One region of the Paenibacillus sp. FSL L8-0494 genome, then DNA from elsewhere that is predicted to be linked to it. Evidence: riboswitches for the same ligand, from Rfam matches in the RefSeq annotation. Region 1 holds a riboswitch; the other holds the start of a gene.
What was found. Region 1 has a riboswitch for cyclic di-GMP ahead of NYE35_RS03545 (transglutaminase-like domain-containing protein). Riboswitches for the same ligand answer to the same signal wherever they lie in the genome.

Region 1 (7,905 bases):
ACTAAAGTTAAGGGTTGCGCTCGTTGCGGGACTTAACCCAACATCTCACGACACGAGCTGACGACAACCATGCACCACCTGTCTCCTCTGTCCCGAAGGCCGCTGCTATCTCTAGCAGATTCAGAGGGATGTCAAGACCTGGTAAGGTTCTTCGCGTTGCTTCGAATTAAACCACATACTCCACTGCTTGTGCGGGTCCCCGTCAATTCCTTTGAGTTTCAGTCTTGCGACCGTACTCCCCAGGCGGAGTGCTTACTGTGTTAACTTCGGCACCAAGGGTATCGAAACCCCTAACACCTAGCACTCATCGTTTACGGCGTGGACTACCAGGGTATCTAATCCTGTTTGCTCCCCACGCTTTCGCGCCTCAGCGTCAGTTACAGCCCAGAAAGTCGCCTTCGCCACTGGTGTTCCTCCACATATCTACGCATTTCACCGCTACACGTGGAATTCCACTTTCCTCTTCTGTACTCAAGCCACCCAGTTTCCAGTGCGACCTCAGGTTGAGCCCAAGGTTTAAACACCAGACTTAAATAGCCGCCTGCGCGCGCTTTACGCCCAATAATTCCGGACAACGCTTGCCCCCTACGTATTACCGCGGCTGCTGGCACGTAGTTAGCCGGGGCTTTCTTCTCAGGTACCGTCACTCCGGTAGCAGTTACTCTACCGGACGTTCTTCCCTGGCAACAGAGCTTTACGATCCGAAAACCTTCATCACTCACGCGGCGTTGCTCCGTCAGGCTTTCGCCCATTGCGGAAGATTCCCTACTGCTGCCTCCCGTAGGAGTCTGGGCCGTGTCTCAGTCCCAGTGTGGCCGTTCACCCTCTCAGGTCGGCTACGCATCGTCGCCTTGGTGGGCCGTTACCCCACCAACTAGCTAATGCGCCGCAGGCCCATCCCTCAGTGACAGATTGCTCCGTCTTTCATTCTTCTCTCAGGAGAAAAAAGAAATTATCCGGTATTAGCTACCGTTTCCGGTAGTTATCCCAGTCTGAAGGGCAGGTTGCCTACGTGTTACTCACCCGTCCGCCGCTAAGTTATTTTGAAAGCAAGCTTTCAAAATAACTCCGCTCGACTTGCATGTATTAGGCACGCCGCCAGCGTTCGTCCTGAGCCAGGATCAAACTCTCCAATTAGTATTGAAAAGAGCGATATGCTCATTTTGAAACATCTGACGAGAAAATTAATTCTCTAATTTTGGATTTCACTTACGTGATTTCCTACTCACTCGTTGTTCAGTTTTCAAAGATCAAGTTCTCGTTGACGCCGTTTAATGTCTCAGCAGCAACTCTTATAATATAGCATGTTGTTTTCAGAAATGCAAGCTTTATTTTTCGAAGCTTTTTATCAGCCTCGTTTGTATCGCCTGTACGCTGTCTAACAACGCTTACCTATAATACCCCAACTATTAATAGAAAAGCAACCCCTAATATAAAAATAAACAACTAGCTTAATAATTAAGCTAGTTGTTTATTTAATAGAGTTATGTTTCTAGCGGCGAATTTAATAGTATTTTGCCGCAGTATATTTGCTTGAGGCTTTAATTAAATCGGTTTTCTTATCACTCTTTGCAAGTCCTGCATCCACTGTAGTATCAATGGTAACCCACTTCCCATTAAGCAATACTTCGTTCCAGGCATGATATTGCGTAACGTAGCTTGTATTCCCCATTACCAACTTAGCAGGAACATCTACACTCCGCAGCATTGCGGCAAAAAGAGAAGCGTAATCATAGCAAATCCCTTTTTTAGTAGTCAATGTCTTATCGATGCTTGGAATATAATCAGTAGTTACACTATTAGCAAGAGAGTAGTCATATTGTACATTCGCAACTACATAGTTATAGATCGCTTTAACTTTCTCTTCGTCTGTTGTTTTGCCTTGTACTAATTGTTTAGCTTTGACAATCGCTTTATCAGAAGAACTCCATTTCACATTCTGTACGGAGCCCAAATATACGGAATTCGAGTCACTCATGGTTACGTCTACTACTTCGGAATATAACGCTTTGTATTTATTACCGGTTGTGTTCTCCAGAACAGAAACCTTATAAGTCCCATTTCCTTGTTGCAAAGGGAAGTCCTCAGCTTGTCCAGAAGCATACAAGTTATAAGTATAGCTGCTGTTATCTTTGGTGATCATGAGTTTGATTCTTTTATCTTTCGGAATATCATAGTTAATACCAATAACACCTTCAGCCACTTTGGATGTAATCAACCAGCTGGCATCTGCACTTGCAGCTTGAGCTGAACTTACCGGAACTGAAGTCATGAGGACGAACAACGCCACCAGCATAAAATAAACCTTTTTCACGGATAAAACTCCTTTCGGTAGCTGGCTGCCATCCTTTCGGGAAGGCCCTTTAGCTTTGCGTCCCTACCTTTCGATAGGTTTGCCGTTATCGTATAAGCTCTATCTGTTCTAGCTTTACTAGATATAATTGATAGAATCCATTTGAAACAAACAAAAAAAGCCTCTCCATTCGGTAGCTGGCTGCCATCCTTTCGGGAAAAGGCCCTTTAGCTTTGCGTCCCTACCTTTCGGAAGGTTTGCCGTTATCGTGTTGAGCTTTTATAGTATAATACTATCATATTTATAGTTGTGAACAAGACCTAATTTACTAGATTACCCATTATTTTATAAATATCTCCCGGTATTTGTGTTTTCTTGTCATTCACTATTCTCATTTTGTTAATTTAGCATGAACAATCAGCCGATGCGTTGGATTCACTAGCGGATCACATGTAATCAGAGTAAGAATCTTATCCTTGTCATTCCCGTCAAGAACGGAGACATCACTCGGATCTACAACAGAAATATCGTATACCTCATAGTTAAACACCTGATCACTAGTCTTTACCGTGATAACATCCCCCACAACAACCTCATTCAATCTGTTAAACAAACGACCCGTAGTTCGAGCCCGATGCGCCGCGATTGCAGCATTTCCGATCTCTCCAAGGGGTGCCGTTTCTTTCATATGGGCTGCAGCATGTTTCATATTAGCTTTTGTAGCCCCTTCTAATACAGGCAGCTTCAAATCAATCTTACCGATTTCAATTAGGGCGATTACTTTGCCACCGACCTCAATCTCCGGTTCAGGCTTTTCTGTCTCTTGGGGTTGGGGCTGTGCCTGAGCATCCAGAACCGATTCCTCTGCTAACAGCTGAGTAACTTCAGCATACCTGCTCTTCAAATCTGGCTGGGGAGTACTATCGGCAGTGCTTAGTTCAGCCGTTTCTAATAACTTCTCCTGCTGCCTGTCGTTGTACCATTCGTTAGCTGTCGGATATAACATGATAAGTATCCCAGCCAGTATGAGTAGATAGGAGAATTTACGCAATGTTATTCACCTCCGTATATTGTTTCTATGGTTATATACAAATCAAGCAGAAGCAGCTACTTGCCTTTAAGCATAGCAACTCCTTCTGCCTGAAATTAATGTTTAAAATACCCATTTACGACTTCCAAAGAAATTGATGATCACCGTGATAAAGGTAACCAGCACCTTGGAGATCAAGACTTGAATACCTAGTCGGTCTGTCAACAGATGCATTAGCAGCAGTGATATTCCGAGCACTACCAGATTCAGCACGATAAACTTGACCAGCTGCACGCGGTCGAAGCCTTCTTTATTCCCCCGGTTGCGATCACGAAAGGTTACTTTTTTATTCAAAATAAAGCTATTCGCCGTACCTGCACTATAGGAGATCACCTGCGCCAATGCGTATACCATCCCTAGTGAATTCAACAATGTAAAAATCACAAAATCAATCAGCGTATTGAGTAAACCTACGGCATTAAATTTGAGGAACTGTATGAATGCAGCGCGCAAGTTCTTATCTGACATCATTGTGGTCCTTCCGGCGGTCCAGTTGTTCTTCGTTCTGGTAGCCTTTAGTCTCACTAACAATATATAGCGGTCTATCTTTAGACTCGTCATAAATCCGTCCGATATACTCCCCAATCACACCCAACAGCATCAGAACGATACCGTTAAAGAGCAGATTGACGCCTACAATGGAAGCCCAGCCCGGAACCGTCCAGGAGGTGAAAAATATCTTTTGAAACAAGACGAAAAATAAATAGAGAAAGCTAGAGAATGAAAGGAAGAATCCAATATACGTAGCAATCTTAAGCGGCTTATGTGAAAAAGAGGTGATGCCATCTAACGCAAAACGAATCATTTTCTTCAGCGGATATTTGGTTTCTCCGGCAAAACGTTCTTCCCGTTCATATTCCACCATAGTCTGCTTGAAGCCAACCCAGCTCACCAAACCTCGGACATAGCGGTTCTTTTCTTTAAGTCCCCGCAGGACATCACATACCTTACGGTCAATAAGACGGAAATCGCCTGTATCCGTAGGAATATCCACACTTGTCATACTGCTGAGCAGGCGGTAAAAAAGCTTCGCGGTGACCTTTTTGAACATCGTTTCTCCGTGGCGCTTCAGGCGTTTCGCATATACAACGTCGTAGCCCTCTTTCCACTTCTCGATCATTTGCAAAATGACCTCCGGAGGATCCTGAAGATCAGCGTCAATAACAACAACCGCTTGACCTTCGGCATAGTCCATGCCAGCTGTAATCGCTACCTGATGTCCGAAATTACGCGAGAAGTCAATCAGCTTGACATGCTCGTCTCGTTCACAGATCTCCCGAATCATCTGGGCGGAACGATCACGACTGCCGTCATTGACGAAGACCAGCTCATAAGTATCGCCGCACTCGTCCATTACTTTTTTCAAACGTTCATAAGTATGGCTAATTACTTGCTCCTCATTGAACATGGGTACAATCACACTATATCTGGCTTTCACCTTTATTCCTCCTACAAGCTTTTTGGAGCGTTACATCCATCTACACTTCATAATAACGCTGCATGCATAAACTTATTTTATAGATTTTTATTAAATCCTAGAAAACCCAAGTAGGGAACCAACGCAGCATATCTTTCACGTAATCTCCACTGACCTGCATCCCTGACAGTACCGGGTAGAAAGCGATAAAGAGCAGCAAAGCAACGGCTACATAGACATACTGTACGTAACGGGCCTCAGGGAATTTACTATCCAGCAACTTCATTATATATACAATACCAAGAATCATAAATGGTACCATAGCAAAATAATGGTAAATAAATGTTTCTCTTGGGACAAGCATCCACGGAACATATTGCGAGAAGAAGGCGATCCAGATCATGTAGAGGTTCTTATCTTTACGTTTCAGCGTAATCCACAGCGTTGCCAGCATCGCAAAAATACCCGTCCACCAGATAAGAGGATTCCCCATAGTCACTATACTGCTGACCTGACCTTCCGGCAAACCTTCACCGCCGCTAAAGAACCAGACCGGTCTCTTCATAAACGGCCATTGCCACCATGAGGAAGCAAAGGGATGTGTAGCTACAAGCTGACTGTGATAGTTGTACATATTCTTTTGGGAATCAATCAACCCTTTAATAGTGAAGCCCTCTGCTGATGCAGATAACCCTGGCACAAAAGATAAGCTATAAATAATTACTGGAATAATTACAAAGAACCCGATACAACTAGCCAACGTAATAATAGTCTTTTTCCAAAAAGAATCTACCGCTTCACGACAGGTGCCCAGCAATTCCTTGTCTTTAATCTTCCCCTCGGCCAGCAGGCGTCCGGAGGCTTGGTATTCTCTGTAGCGTTCAAAAAGGGAGATAGCCAGCATAATGGCCAGCCCTGCTCCTCCATAGAGCACAATCCATTTCGAAGCTACGCCGATTCCGAAGAATAAGCCAGACCAGAATAACGGAATTAATGTTTTTCTTAAAGGCTGCTTGTAGAAATTCATTGTGTAATACCGCTGCATAAAATAGAACATCAACATAATGAAGAATACTCCGTATACGTCAATCGTGGAGATTCTTGTCTGTGTGAAATGCATGAAATCCAGTGCAAACAATCCTGCCGCGAGGGCCGCGTATTTGCTTTTCTTAAACAAACGCAGCGCCATTACATATATGAGAGGTAACATGGCAACTCCGAACAAGGTTCCGATAATACGCCAGCCGAATGGATTGACCCCGAACAGCTCCATCCCTATGGCAATTAACAACTTACCAAGCGGTGGATGCGTATTCTCGTAAGGCACAATCCCGTGTGTATATTCATAAGCTGTTCGCGCATGATAGATCTCGTCAAAATAAGTGCTATTCATAAAGTTAGAATATTCCGGAATGAGCGACTGCTCGTCAAAAAGATTGGCCGCTGCTCCTCTTTTAGGAACTGCGTTAGCATCCGGTGTCACACCGGCAATAGGAAGGGGTATTCTTTCTCCCCCCTGCTCATAAAAGGCCATTTCGTTCAAAGTGAACCCTGGAGAGGTAACTGTAAACTTCACATATCTCGCAGTAACGTTCAGGGGTTGGCTTTTCCAGATGAAGACATTCCCGACATCCTCACTGACATCCATCGGACTGCTCCAGACCTCAGGATTGTCGCTGAATTCCAGCTTGAACTTACCCGTGCCCACGCCACCAAAGATATTGACCCGTTCCAATGGTTTACTCTGTCCCAAATCTACATAGAAGCTTTCACCACTGGCAGCAGGCTCCCATAAAGTCTCTGGAGATTTAGTAGAGCCAAGATTATATAAAGCAAGCGCTGCGTAAACGGCCGTAATAGCTATTAGGCATATCCAATCTATACGCTTAAACTTCATCGTTAGATCGCCCTCCCTTCTGATGCGGTTTAATTTGCCCGACAACTCTCAAATCTTCTTCATATTGTTCTTCCAGTGTAATTGGTGCTGGAAGAGGTTTTATACCCTTGCGGACATACACATCGTAACCGATATTCAGCATATAAAGCAGTAATGCTAGATTAGCTATAGCAGTCACTAATACGATTCCGTCTGCACCCGGGCTAACATCTGCATTCAGGTGGGATAAGGTGTACGCCACATTGATGTATTGCGTTAAGCTGAATCCGAGAAATAGCGATAAAAAGCGGCGGTCCCGACTTTCTATATAAGTAAACAAACAAAGAATAAGAGCAGGGAACATATAACGTTCATGCATTTTGGTGCCAAGCACAAAGACCACTACTATAAGCACCATGCCGATAAAATAGGATTTGGTCAGGTCCAAGCGATCCTTTTTAAAGGAATAAAATGCCGCAACAGCTACAGCCACTAAAATAAATATGAAGCCCCATACACGGTATGGAATGCCAAGCCAGGTTAGATCAAGGGATGACCACATCGGATCAGTCAGTGCATACAGATTAAATGCATTCACTGAAGAATACGGATAGGAAGATAACGTACTCTTGTAAAGATCAATAATCCCTATCAGACCTCCGTTATTCCAGAAAAATGGTGCCGCAAGCAATCCGAAGATCCCTAATCCATACAAAGCTCCGAATCCAAGCTGCTTCCAAGCGCGGTGATGATAAAAAGCAAACAACAATACCGGCGTGAATATCAACGCTTGCGGTTTAATTAGCGTCGCTAAGGCAAACAAAATTGCGGAGCGAACAAACTTTTTGTTCGCAGCGCCATGGATACTGAGCAGCAGGAAGATCAAAAAGAATGAATCCGCTTGTCCCCAAGCCGCTGAATTAATAAGTACCGCTGGATTAAACAGAAACAACAACATTAAGCCGAAAGCTATTCCGGTGCCGAGTTTTTTGCGTGACATTTGATATATGAAGTAGCCGAGCACCAAATCAGAAAGGATCGCAGGGAGCTTGAAGAGCAAATTCTCTCCACCTGAGCCCTGAGTGAATCCTAAAACGCCACGAATGGCGCTAAGCACGTACAATATGTACAAATAGCCAGGAGGATAATCGGCAAAATAACCTTCTTCATAAAATTTGCCCGGACCTAAATCCACCATACGCTGTCCCCAAGAAATAAAGGTATTCATA
Region 2 (7,905 bases), 300 kb from region 1:
CAGAAGTGCTGCGCGTATTCCGAATGAGACTTTTCGGCGTCATAATGACTAGCGGTTTAGCATCTTCCTGCCCGCATAACGCTGCTTGGCGCCGCAGCAGATGGAAATATTGCGAAGCGGTAGTCAGATTAGCGACTGTCCAGTTCTCCTCAGCGGATAGCTGCAAGAACCGTTCCAGCCTACCGCTGGAGTGCTCAGGTCCCTGTCCTTCGTAGCCATGCGGCAGCATGATGACGAGATTGCTGCGCTGTGTCCATTTGGCGCGTCCAGCCGCAATGAACTGGTCAAAAATAACCTGACCCGCATTGGCGAAATCACCATACTGTGCTTCCCAGATTACGAAGGTTTCCGGTGCGAACACATTATAACCATATTCAAAGCCTAATACTGATGCCTCTGACAATGGACTGTTGTATACGCCAAAGGAGGCACGGGAATCGCTTAGCTGATGTAGCGGAGAGAATAAATCTCCTGTTTTACTGTCGTGCAGCACCAGATGGCGATGTGCGAAGGTTCCGCGTTGGGCATCTTGACCGCTCAGTCGGATGGGCGTCCCATTTTTCAAAATGGTAGCGAAGGCTAACGTTTCAGCCAGTGCCCAGTCGACCTTTTCACCCTCATTCAGTGCATCTTTACGACGTTGTAAAATGCGCTCCAGCTTCGGATAAACCTGGAATCCAGCTGGAACCGTCAACAGTTCACGATTGATCTCCTGCAGGCTGGAGATGGATACCGCTGTAGTGTTTGCCGCTGCGCGGTCCGTTTGTAGAGGAATGAAGGCTTTGGGTTCTTTTTTCTTATGATTGCCTTCCTTCATATTATCGTACGCACGCTGCAATACGCTTTCTGCTTCAGCATTCATCTTTTGTACGTCTTCGGCGGTAAGAACCTTTTCGTTTTTCAGTCTCTCTGCATAAACCTTGTAGACGGTTGGATGATTGCGAACCTTGCCGTAGACAATAGGTTGTGTGGTTTCAGGATCATCCATTTCGTTGTGACCATGACGGCGGTAGCCGATGAGATCAATTACGAAATCTTTTTTGAATTGATGGCGGTATGCGCTAGCTAAACGTACGGCTGCTACGCAGGCCTCTGGGTCATCAGCGTTGACATGGACTATCGGGATTTCATACCCTTTGGCGATGTCACTCGCATAATGCGTAGAACGGGAATCTTCACTTTCAGTCGTAAAACCAATTCGGTTATTAACAATGATATGGATCGTCCCACCATTTTGATAACCTTGAAGTTTGCCGATATTAAGCGTTTCTGCAACAATTCCTTCACCTGGAAAAGCAGCATCACCATGCATCAGCACCGCCATAGCTTTACTGGTATCAATCTTCGGCAGTCCTGCAGTGCTCCGGTCTTCTTGTGCGGCACGAGTGAAACCTTCCACGACAGGATTGACGAATTCCAAGTGACTTGGGTTATTCGCTAGTGTTATTCTTGTGCGTACGGTTTCTCCTTCACGGACAGCACGGTCTGCACCGAGATGGTATTTCACATCACCTGTCCAGCCATAGTTAATGCCTGTGGAGCCTTCGGAAGGGAAAAGCTCCTTGTTCGGAGAATGATGAAACTCTGAAAATATGATATCATAAGGTTTGCCCAAAATATGTGCAAGAACGTTGAGGCGACCGCGATGCGCCATGCCCATCAAAATATGCTCTGCACCGTCATGTGCAGCAGCGCGTACGATTTCGTCTAACATCGGCACAAGAGCATCATTGCCTTCAAGACTGAAACGCTTCTGACCTACAAAAGTCTTGTGGAGGAAGGTTTCAAATTGCTCTACCTGAATCAGGCGGTTCAGGAGCTCTTTGCGTTCTGTATTATTTAGGGGTGCTGGTGAGCTGGTGGATTCTGCCTGTCTATTTAGCCATTGCAGTTCTTTTTCTTCATGCACATGCCCGAATTCATAGGCGATAGTCTTGGTGTATGCCTGACGCATACGTTGCACGGCATCCCACCCGGTATGCACATCATTCGGCGCATTTTCCCATATAAGCGTGGCAGGCAGTGCAATCAGGTCTTCGCGGGTCAGACCATAGGTTTCAGGCTCAAGATATTTTGCCATGGGATTCTGATCGCGTACCAGCGGATCAATTTCAGCGGCCATATGGCCATATATACGAATATTGGCGATTAGCTTGGAAGCTCTTACTGCTTTTCTAAGCCATTCGGTGTCTCCCGAGATGCGCGGCTGAGGAGCCGGTTCGCTATCCGGAGTTAGGGGAGGGGGTCCCGAATTTGTAAAAAGCTCGCGATAATTATTTTCTACGGTGGAGGGATCTTTCACAAACTGTTCATATCTTTCTTGAATGTAGCCTAAATTGGGTCCGTAATACTTACTCCAAATGGATTCGTTATAGGGCTCTTTGGCTGCCATGAATACATCCTCCTTAACGGATGAACTCCATACGTGACATTTTGTGTCAACGCTTACTGGAGCTGTGATGATTGCGGTTTCATTTCTCATCTTATTGTGCTACTTTCAGCCACTGTAATCAATTCATTCTTTCGTCCAATACGTTCGCAAAATGGTATAGGTTAGCTTGTTCTAATGAAAAGAAGGGTGTTTCTTCTCATTACCCATTCTAAAGGCCTATTAAAATGATTCTATTATCCTTATTTTTAACTATTAGGTCAGTAAATATTTATTTTGCTAGTACAATTTATTTTATGTAACGGACGAGTATCGTGATAATCGGACAAGATCTTTGAAAAAAAATCTTTTATTTTTCGTTTTTAAAATAGAAAGTAACCAGGAATCGACACACTTTTCCGCTTTCTTTTTGTATAATGTTATTGCAGATAGTAATTTTATAGTTTTTTAAGCAGATCCTTTCGTGAAAAGGGTCCAGTAAAAGGTAAACTTGCCGAAAGGCAGGGGCACAAAGTCGCGGGTCTAAGGTAGAGATACTATGACAGCCGGATTGCCTGGGGACGTAAAATCTTAGGGGGAGATTTTTTGGAAAAGTCCAACCAGGGTAGCAACAGAGAACAGCAGTTTATTGATCTGGATCAAGAGTGGGTACATTTATTATTAGCAGCTAAGAAGGCTGGCATTAAGGCAGATGAAATCCGCCAGTTCTTTCATGAGAAAACTGTGCAGATCGTGCAGTAATACATTAGAGGGGTTACATATCGAAAAAGGGCACAGCGGTTCTTCGCTGTGTCCTTTTTCGATATGATTTAGTAGAAGAGAGGATCGTACCAGATTAGTAGGAAGTATTAATCCTTTTGATCGAGCTTCCATTTCTGATAGTCCAGAAATTCTTTGAATTCGCGTTTGCTAATGCCTGAGTCCATAGCTTCCTGCACCAATCGGAACCATTCCGAATCTAAATGTGATTCCTCTGCATCATTTGGTTCTCCATAGAGTAGGGCATGAATGGATACCTGAAGCGCGTCAGCGATCTTTTCGATAAACTGGATGGATGGATTGGATTGGATGTTTCTCTCCACGTTGCTAAGATACGACTTAGCCACATCTGCTCTGTCCGCAAGCTCAGATAGGGAGAAACCCTTGTCTAGGCGGAGCTGCTGGATACGTTGGCCCATATTCTGTGGCACTATGCTGACGCCCCTCCGTAATTTTTGTTATTAGTATAGCAAATATCAATAAATCGGACAAAGTTTATTGTAAAGAGAAGAGCAGCAATCTGCTTATCCGTGGCCGGATTCAGGATCTGCTGCTCTTCGAGTATTTTATTAAATTACTTTATTGATCTTAGTAGTCTTTTTTCGCACCTTGTTTAGCTACGAAATCCCAAGTCAGTGTTAAGCTATCGCCTTGGAAAATATTTTGATCTTGGTTATTTTCCACAAATTCGAATTGGACGGAGAAGCTGTCATTGGTACCGGCTTTAATACCGGATGCTTCGGTAAAGAGTTGATCCCAACCTGTATTTTTTACGAGATCCGGATGCTGACTTTTTAAAGCAGCAAGTGTAGTCTCATAAACTACATTTTCAGGAGAGACGATAGGTACCCCTTTATCATTATTTCTAAGGAATTTAACTTTAATGAACTCGGCTAAATCCAGGTAGTTATCTCCTTTAGCATCCGTGATTTGAGTCGATGTATTCAGAATGATAGATCCGATATCGAGCGAACCATCGTTTTTCAATTTGAAGGATTTAGTTACAGTATCACCTGGTTTCAGGTTAGGAATATTAACGATGACAGAAGGGTCGGAGTTCAGATCGAGTGTACCCGCTGCGAATGTAGCTGTGCTTTGCGCAGTGTCGCTAAAGTATGCGAAGGTTCCTCCGCCGATTAATGATAAACCCAGTGCTGCAGATGCTACGCCAAGACCCAATGTTTTCTTGATACCCATAATAAAATTCCTCCTCAAATTTGTGTTTGAATTTTTTATAAAATTTATATATTGTATCTTCCGGTTCGTAAGCGGAAGTGGACAATCAACTTAGGGCTGTGTTTCTGTTGGGGACGGTGAGGCTGGCAGTAGGGCAGCATTTTTCTTTTCTAATGCAGCTACAGCCTTCCAAGAGGTATACAGAGCATAGAGCAGAAGCATCAAGCCAGGCACGATCATGAGGACTACACTTCCAGCTTTGGAAACCGCGAAATTCATAGCGTAACCGACATAGGGTACAGTGACCCCGGTATACTGAGCTACAACATTCGCAGAACTGGTAGGGTTCATGTCGGGTGCGTCGTTGTTATCGCCTTTAGTGCGATAAACAGCTTCACCAGTAGCGTTATTGACGGTCGCTTCTACAATCCGGTGAGTAATGAGCAGATTATCTTCGTTCCTAAAGGTGATGACATCGCCTGGTTTGAAACGATTCATATCCCCTCCGGGTTTTAATGCGACAATTGAGCCTGTCTGAATTCCTGGTTCCATCGATCCTGAGAGTACGGTTTTGATCTCATATCCGAAGAAAGCAGGTTCACCACCGGAGGCCTTGGATAACACTACGGCTGCCACCAGCAGAATAAAGATCACAAGCATTAAGCTCGATAAGGTATTATTGATAATTTTTTTAATTCGCATCTTATTCTCCACCTTTCTCAGGTTGAGGGTCCGAAGGAGCTTGGGTTGCTACCGGCGGGGTAGTCGTACTGTCTTCCGCCTTTGGCGTCTCTTGTGGAGCCTCTTGCTGAGGAACATCTTTTGGAATTGTGAGCTCTTCACCAATTTCCGGCTTAACCGGGTCAGTGGCTGGGGCTTCAGGTTGTTCTTTATTTGGGGCTTCCGGAGCAGCTTCACCTGACGTTGGAGGGGTTGCCTCAGCTTTCGCTTTATCCTCGGCTTCTTGTTGCTTTTTCTCCTCAGCCAAACGTTCTTCTTCCTTCTTCGCTTCTTCTTCCTTCTTCGCTTCTTCTTCTTTCTTTGCTTGCTCTTCTTCTAGCCGAGCTTTTTCAAGCTCTTCTAGTTTTTGCTCGCGAGTCTGACTGATCATTTGGAGTTTATCTTGAAGGGTAGTGATACCTGAGGTTGCCGATTCTTTAAGGTTAGTCAATTCGGTATTTAGAGCTTCATAAGTGGAGGTGAGGTCGCTAGAGATCACGCCATCTGGTTGAGTGAAGGTAATCAGGAATGGCAGTGGCTGTGGGAACTCTCCTTCGCGTAATTCAAGTTGTCCATAAGCATCACTGGTAACTACCGAAGCGAATGGAAGACCGACATCGTGTATGGAGGTTAGGTAACTAATAACTCCATTTAAGGAAGCATTCAAGGATTCCGAGATCACACCGCTTTGATTCAGGCTGCTTTGTAAATCTCTGAAAAATTGCTCATCCTTGATTTCTAGACAGTTTGAATCTAGAGAAGTCATATATCCTCCTATCTGGAAGAGTAAGGCTGCTGCTGCACTTAGCTCATTGTGGATTTGATTCCAAATTTGGCTGTTAGCCGCCAGTTGCTCGTTAACGCTATCTATTTGGGATTGAAGCGCCGCTATTTGCGAAGAAATCTCTTGTGCAGCGACATCAAGCTCTTCCAGCGACATCCCTTCTATTCCCGAAACGTCCGAGTAGTTAGCTGATGAGGAAAAGGGTTGTAGTGATTCTTTTAAAGTGAGCGCTCGATTAACATGCTCTTTGAACTCTGTAAGCAGTGCCTTGATCGAATTCGGAAATACTTCGCAAAAGCTAATCGTGCTAGTGGTTTGCGCAGCAGCTCCAAAGCCTCCATAGGTACCACCAACTTGCTGCGAGGTATATAGAAATAAGACGGAGACAGCCATTCCTGATTGCAGTATACGTAAACCAATTTTCCTGTTTCTTCTAGGTCTTCTCCTTGCTGATCTGGGTCTCAGAGGAATACCTCCCCTCAATGTCTGTTTCTTTGGTTCGTTATTATCGTTCTTTATTAAGAACGACTTCTGTAATGAATCATACATGGAATAAAACAAAAAGAAAACTGCCAATAACGCGCATTTGTACTCTATAAAGAACAAAAATGATAATTTATCTCTGAATAACTCCATTTATCGCTCGATTACTAAATATATTCGCAATAAAGAACGATCTATTAGGGTGATTCGCAAAAAAATACCCGGCTCGCAGTAAAAACGCGAGCCGGGTATAAGTGGAGTAATGAAGTTGAGAATATAAATGTATATGTTACGGAAGTTTTGAACCACGTGAACTAACATACAGGTCGTACCATTCCTTACGGCTAAGCTCCAGCTTGTCTGCATCGGCACAGGCAGTAATACGCTTCGGATTCACAGTTCCAATAACAGGCTGAATGGCAGCTGGATGTGTCATTAGCCAAGCCAATACAATGGCTTCGGGTGTTGTTCCTTTTTCATCTGCAAGTTGTTGGACCATAGCTGCTGTTTGGACGATATTCTCCGGTTGATCCTCTAATGAACGCCCGCTAAATAGACCTTGGGCGAGTGGCCCCCAGGCTTGAAGCTGAATGTTCTCCATTCGACAATGTTCAAGGGTTCCCTCAGGAAAGATAATATCCTTCCAGGGTTCACGATTTACACTGATTCCAGCATCCACCCAGCTGATCTTAGCCAAGCTCATATGCAGCTGGTTTACGATAAAAGGTTCATCGCAATAAGTCTGCAGCAGCTTGATCTGAGCGGCGCTCATATTGGAAACCCCGAAATGGCGAACCTTACCAGCGGCCTTCAGTTGATGTAATGCGGAGGCTACTTCCTCAGGATCCATTAAGGGATCGGGTCTATGCAATAGAAGAATATCAATGTATTCGGTCCCAAGTCGTGACAATATTCCATCCACGCTGTTCAGAATATGTTGGCCAGAGAAATCAAACGTATTAGTGCTGTCCCCAGGCTCCATTAGCTTAATTCCACATTTAGATTGAATTATGATTTCTTCACGTAGTCCTGGACGATCCTTAAAAATCTGACCGAATACCTTCTCCGCCTTGCCACGAGTGTAAATATCTGCATGATCAAACATGTTGATGCCGATGGAAAGTGCGGCATCGACCGCTTCATGCCCTTGTTTAACATTCTCCGCAGTAATCGGCTCATGGTCCCAGTCACCGCCTAGTCCCATGCAGCCTAAAGCAATGCGGCTTGCGGGAATCCCGCGCTTGTTTAAAGGTAACGCTTTCAACAATGTGATTCCTCCTTGGAAAATATGATTGCGTACTTGTAGTTATTGTACACTCTCAGAAGCCCGTATGGTATTTTTTGTCGCTGGAAGAGCGGTGTTTGGTCTCCTCTTTATTCTTTTCCTCTTGCTTTTCCAGTGTCAAATCTTCCATCGGAATCGGGTCTACATTCTGCTCACTTTCATGAAGATCAAATAGACTTTCTTTCTCTGTTGGATATTGTTCCGGGTGATCCCGTTTGCCACTATTCAGCTGATGTTTTTCTTGGGTCATTTTTACCGCCTCGTCTTCCTTTGAGATTTAATGGATATTGTGCTCGTTAATAAACGTAT

Region 2: another riboswitch for cyclic di-GMP. It lies ahead of NYE35_RS02235 (anti-repressor SinI family protein); the one in region 1 lies ahead of NYE35_RS03545 (transglutaminase-like domain-containing protein).

Annotation. Positions count from the first base shown of each region.
Region 1 covers NZ_JBBOPQ010000001.1:772,277-780,181, reverse strand. Annotated here, with positions in the region: rRNA gene NYE35_RS03550 (16S ribosomal RNA) at 1-1,137, opposite strand, end outside; gene NYE35_RS03545 (transglutaminase-like domain-containing protein) at 1,505-2,314, opposite strand; cyclic di-GMP riboswitch class I at 2,328-2,408, opposite strand; cyclic di-GMP riboswitch class I at 2,483-2,565, opposite strand; gene NYE35_RS03540 (class D sortase) at 2,685-3,344, opposite strand; gene NYE35_RS03535 (GtrA family protein) at 3,447-3,854, opposite strand; gene NYE35_RS03530 (glycosyltransferase family 2 protein) at 3,841-4,821, opposite strand; gene NYE35_RS03525 (phospholipid carrier-dependent glycosyltransferase) at 4,919-6,697, opposite strand; gene NYE35_RS03520 (glycosyltransferase 87 family protein) at 6,687-7,905, opposite strand, start outside.
Region 2 covers NZ_JBBOPQ010000001.1:474,730-482,634, forward strand. Annotated here, with positions in the region: gene NYE35_RS02230 (2-oxoglutarate dehydrogenase E1 component) at 1-2,392, opposite strand, end outside; cyclic di-GMP riboswitch class I at 2,863-2,947, shown strand; gene NYE35_RS02235 (anti-repressor SinI family protein) at 2,975-3,130, shown strand; gene NYE35_RS02240 (helix-turn-helix domain-containing protein) at 3,238-3,567, opposite strand; gene NYE35_RS02245 (TasA family protein) at 3,737-4,345, opposite strand; gene sipW (signal peptidase I SipW) at 4,436-5,026, opposite strand; gene NYE35_RS02255 (hypothetical protein) at 5,028-6,221, opposite strand; gene NYE35_RS02260 (aldo/keto reductase) at 6,601-7,578, opposite strand; gene NYE35_RS02265 (hypothetical protein) at 7,631-7,846, opposite strand.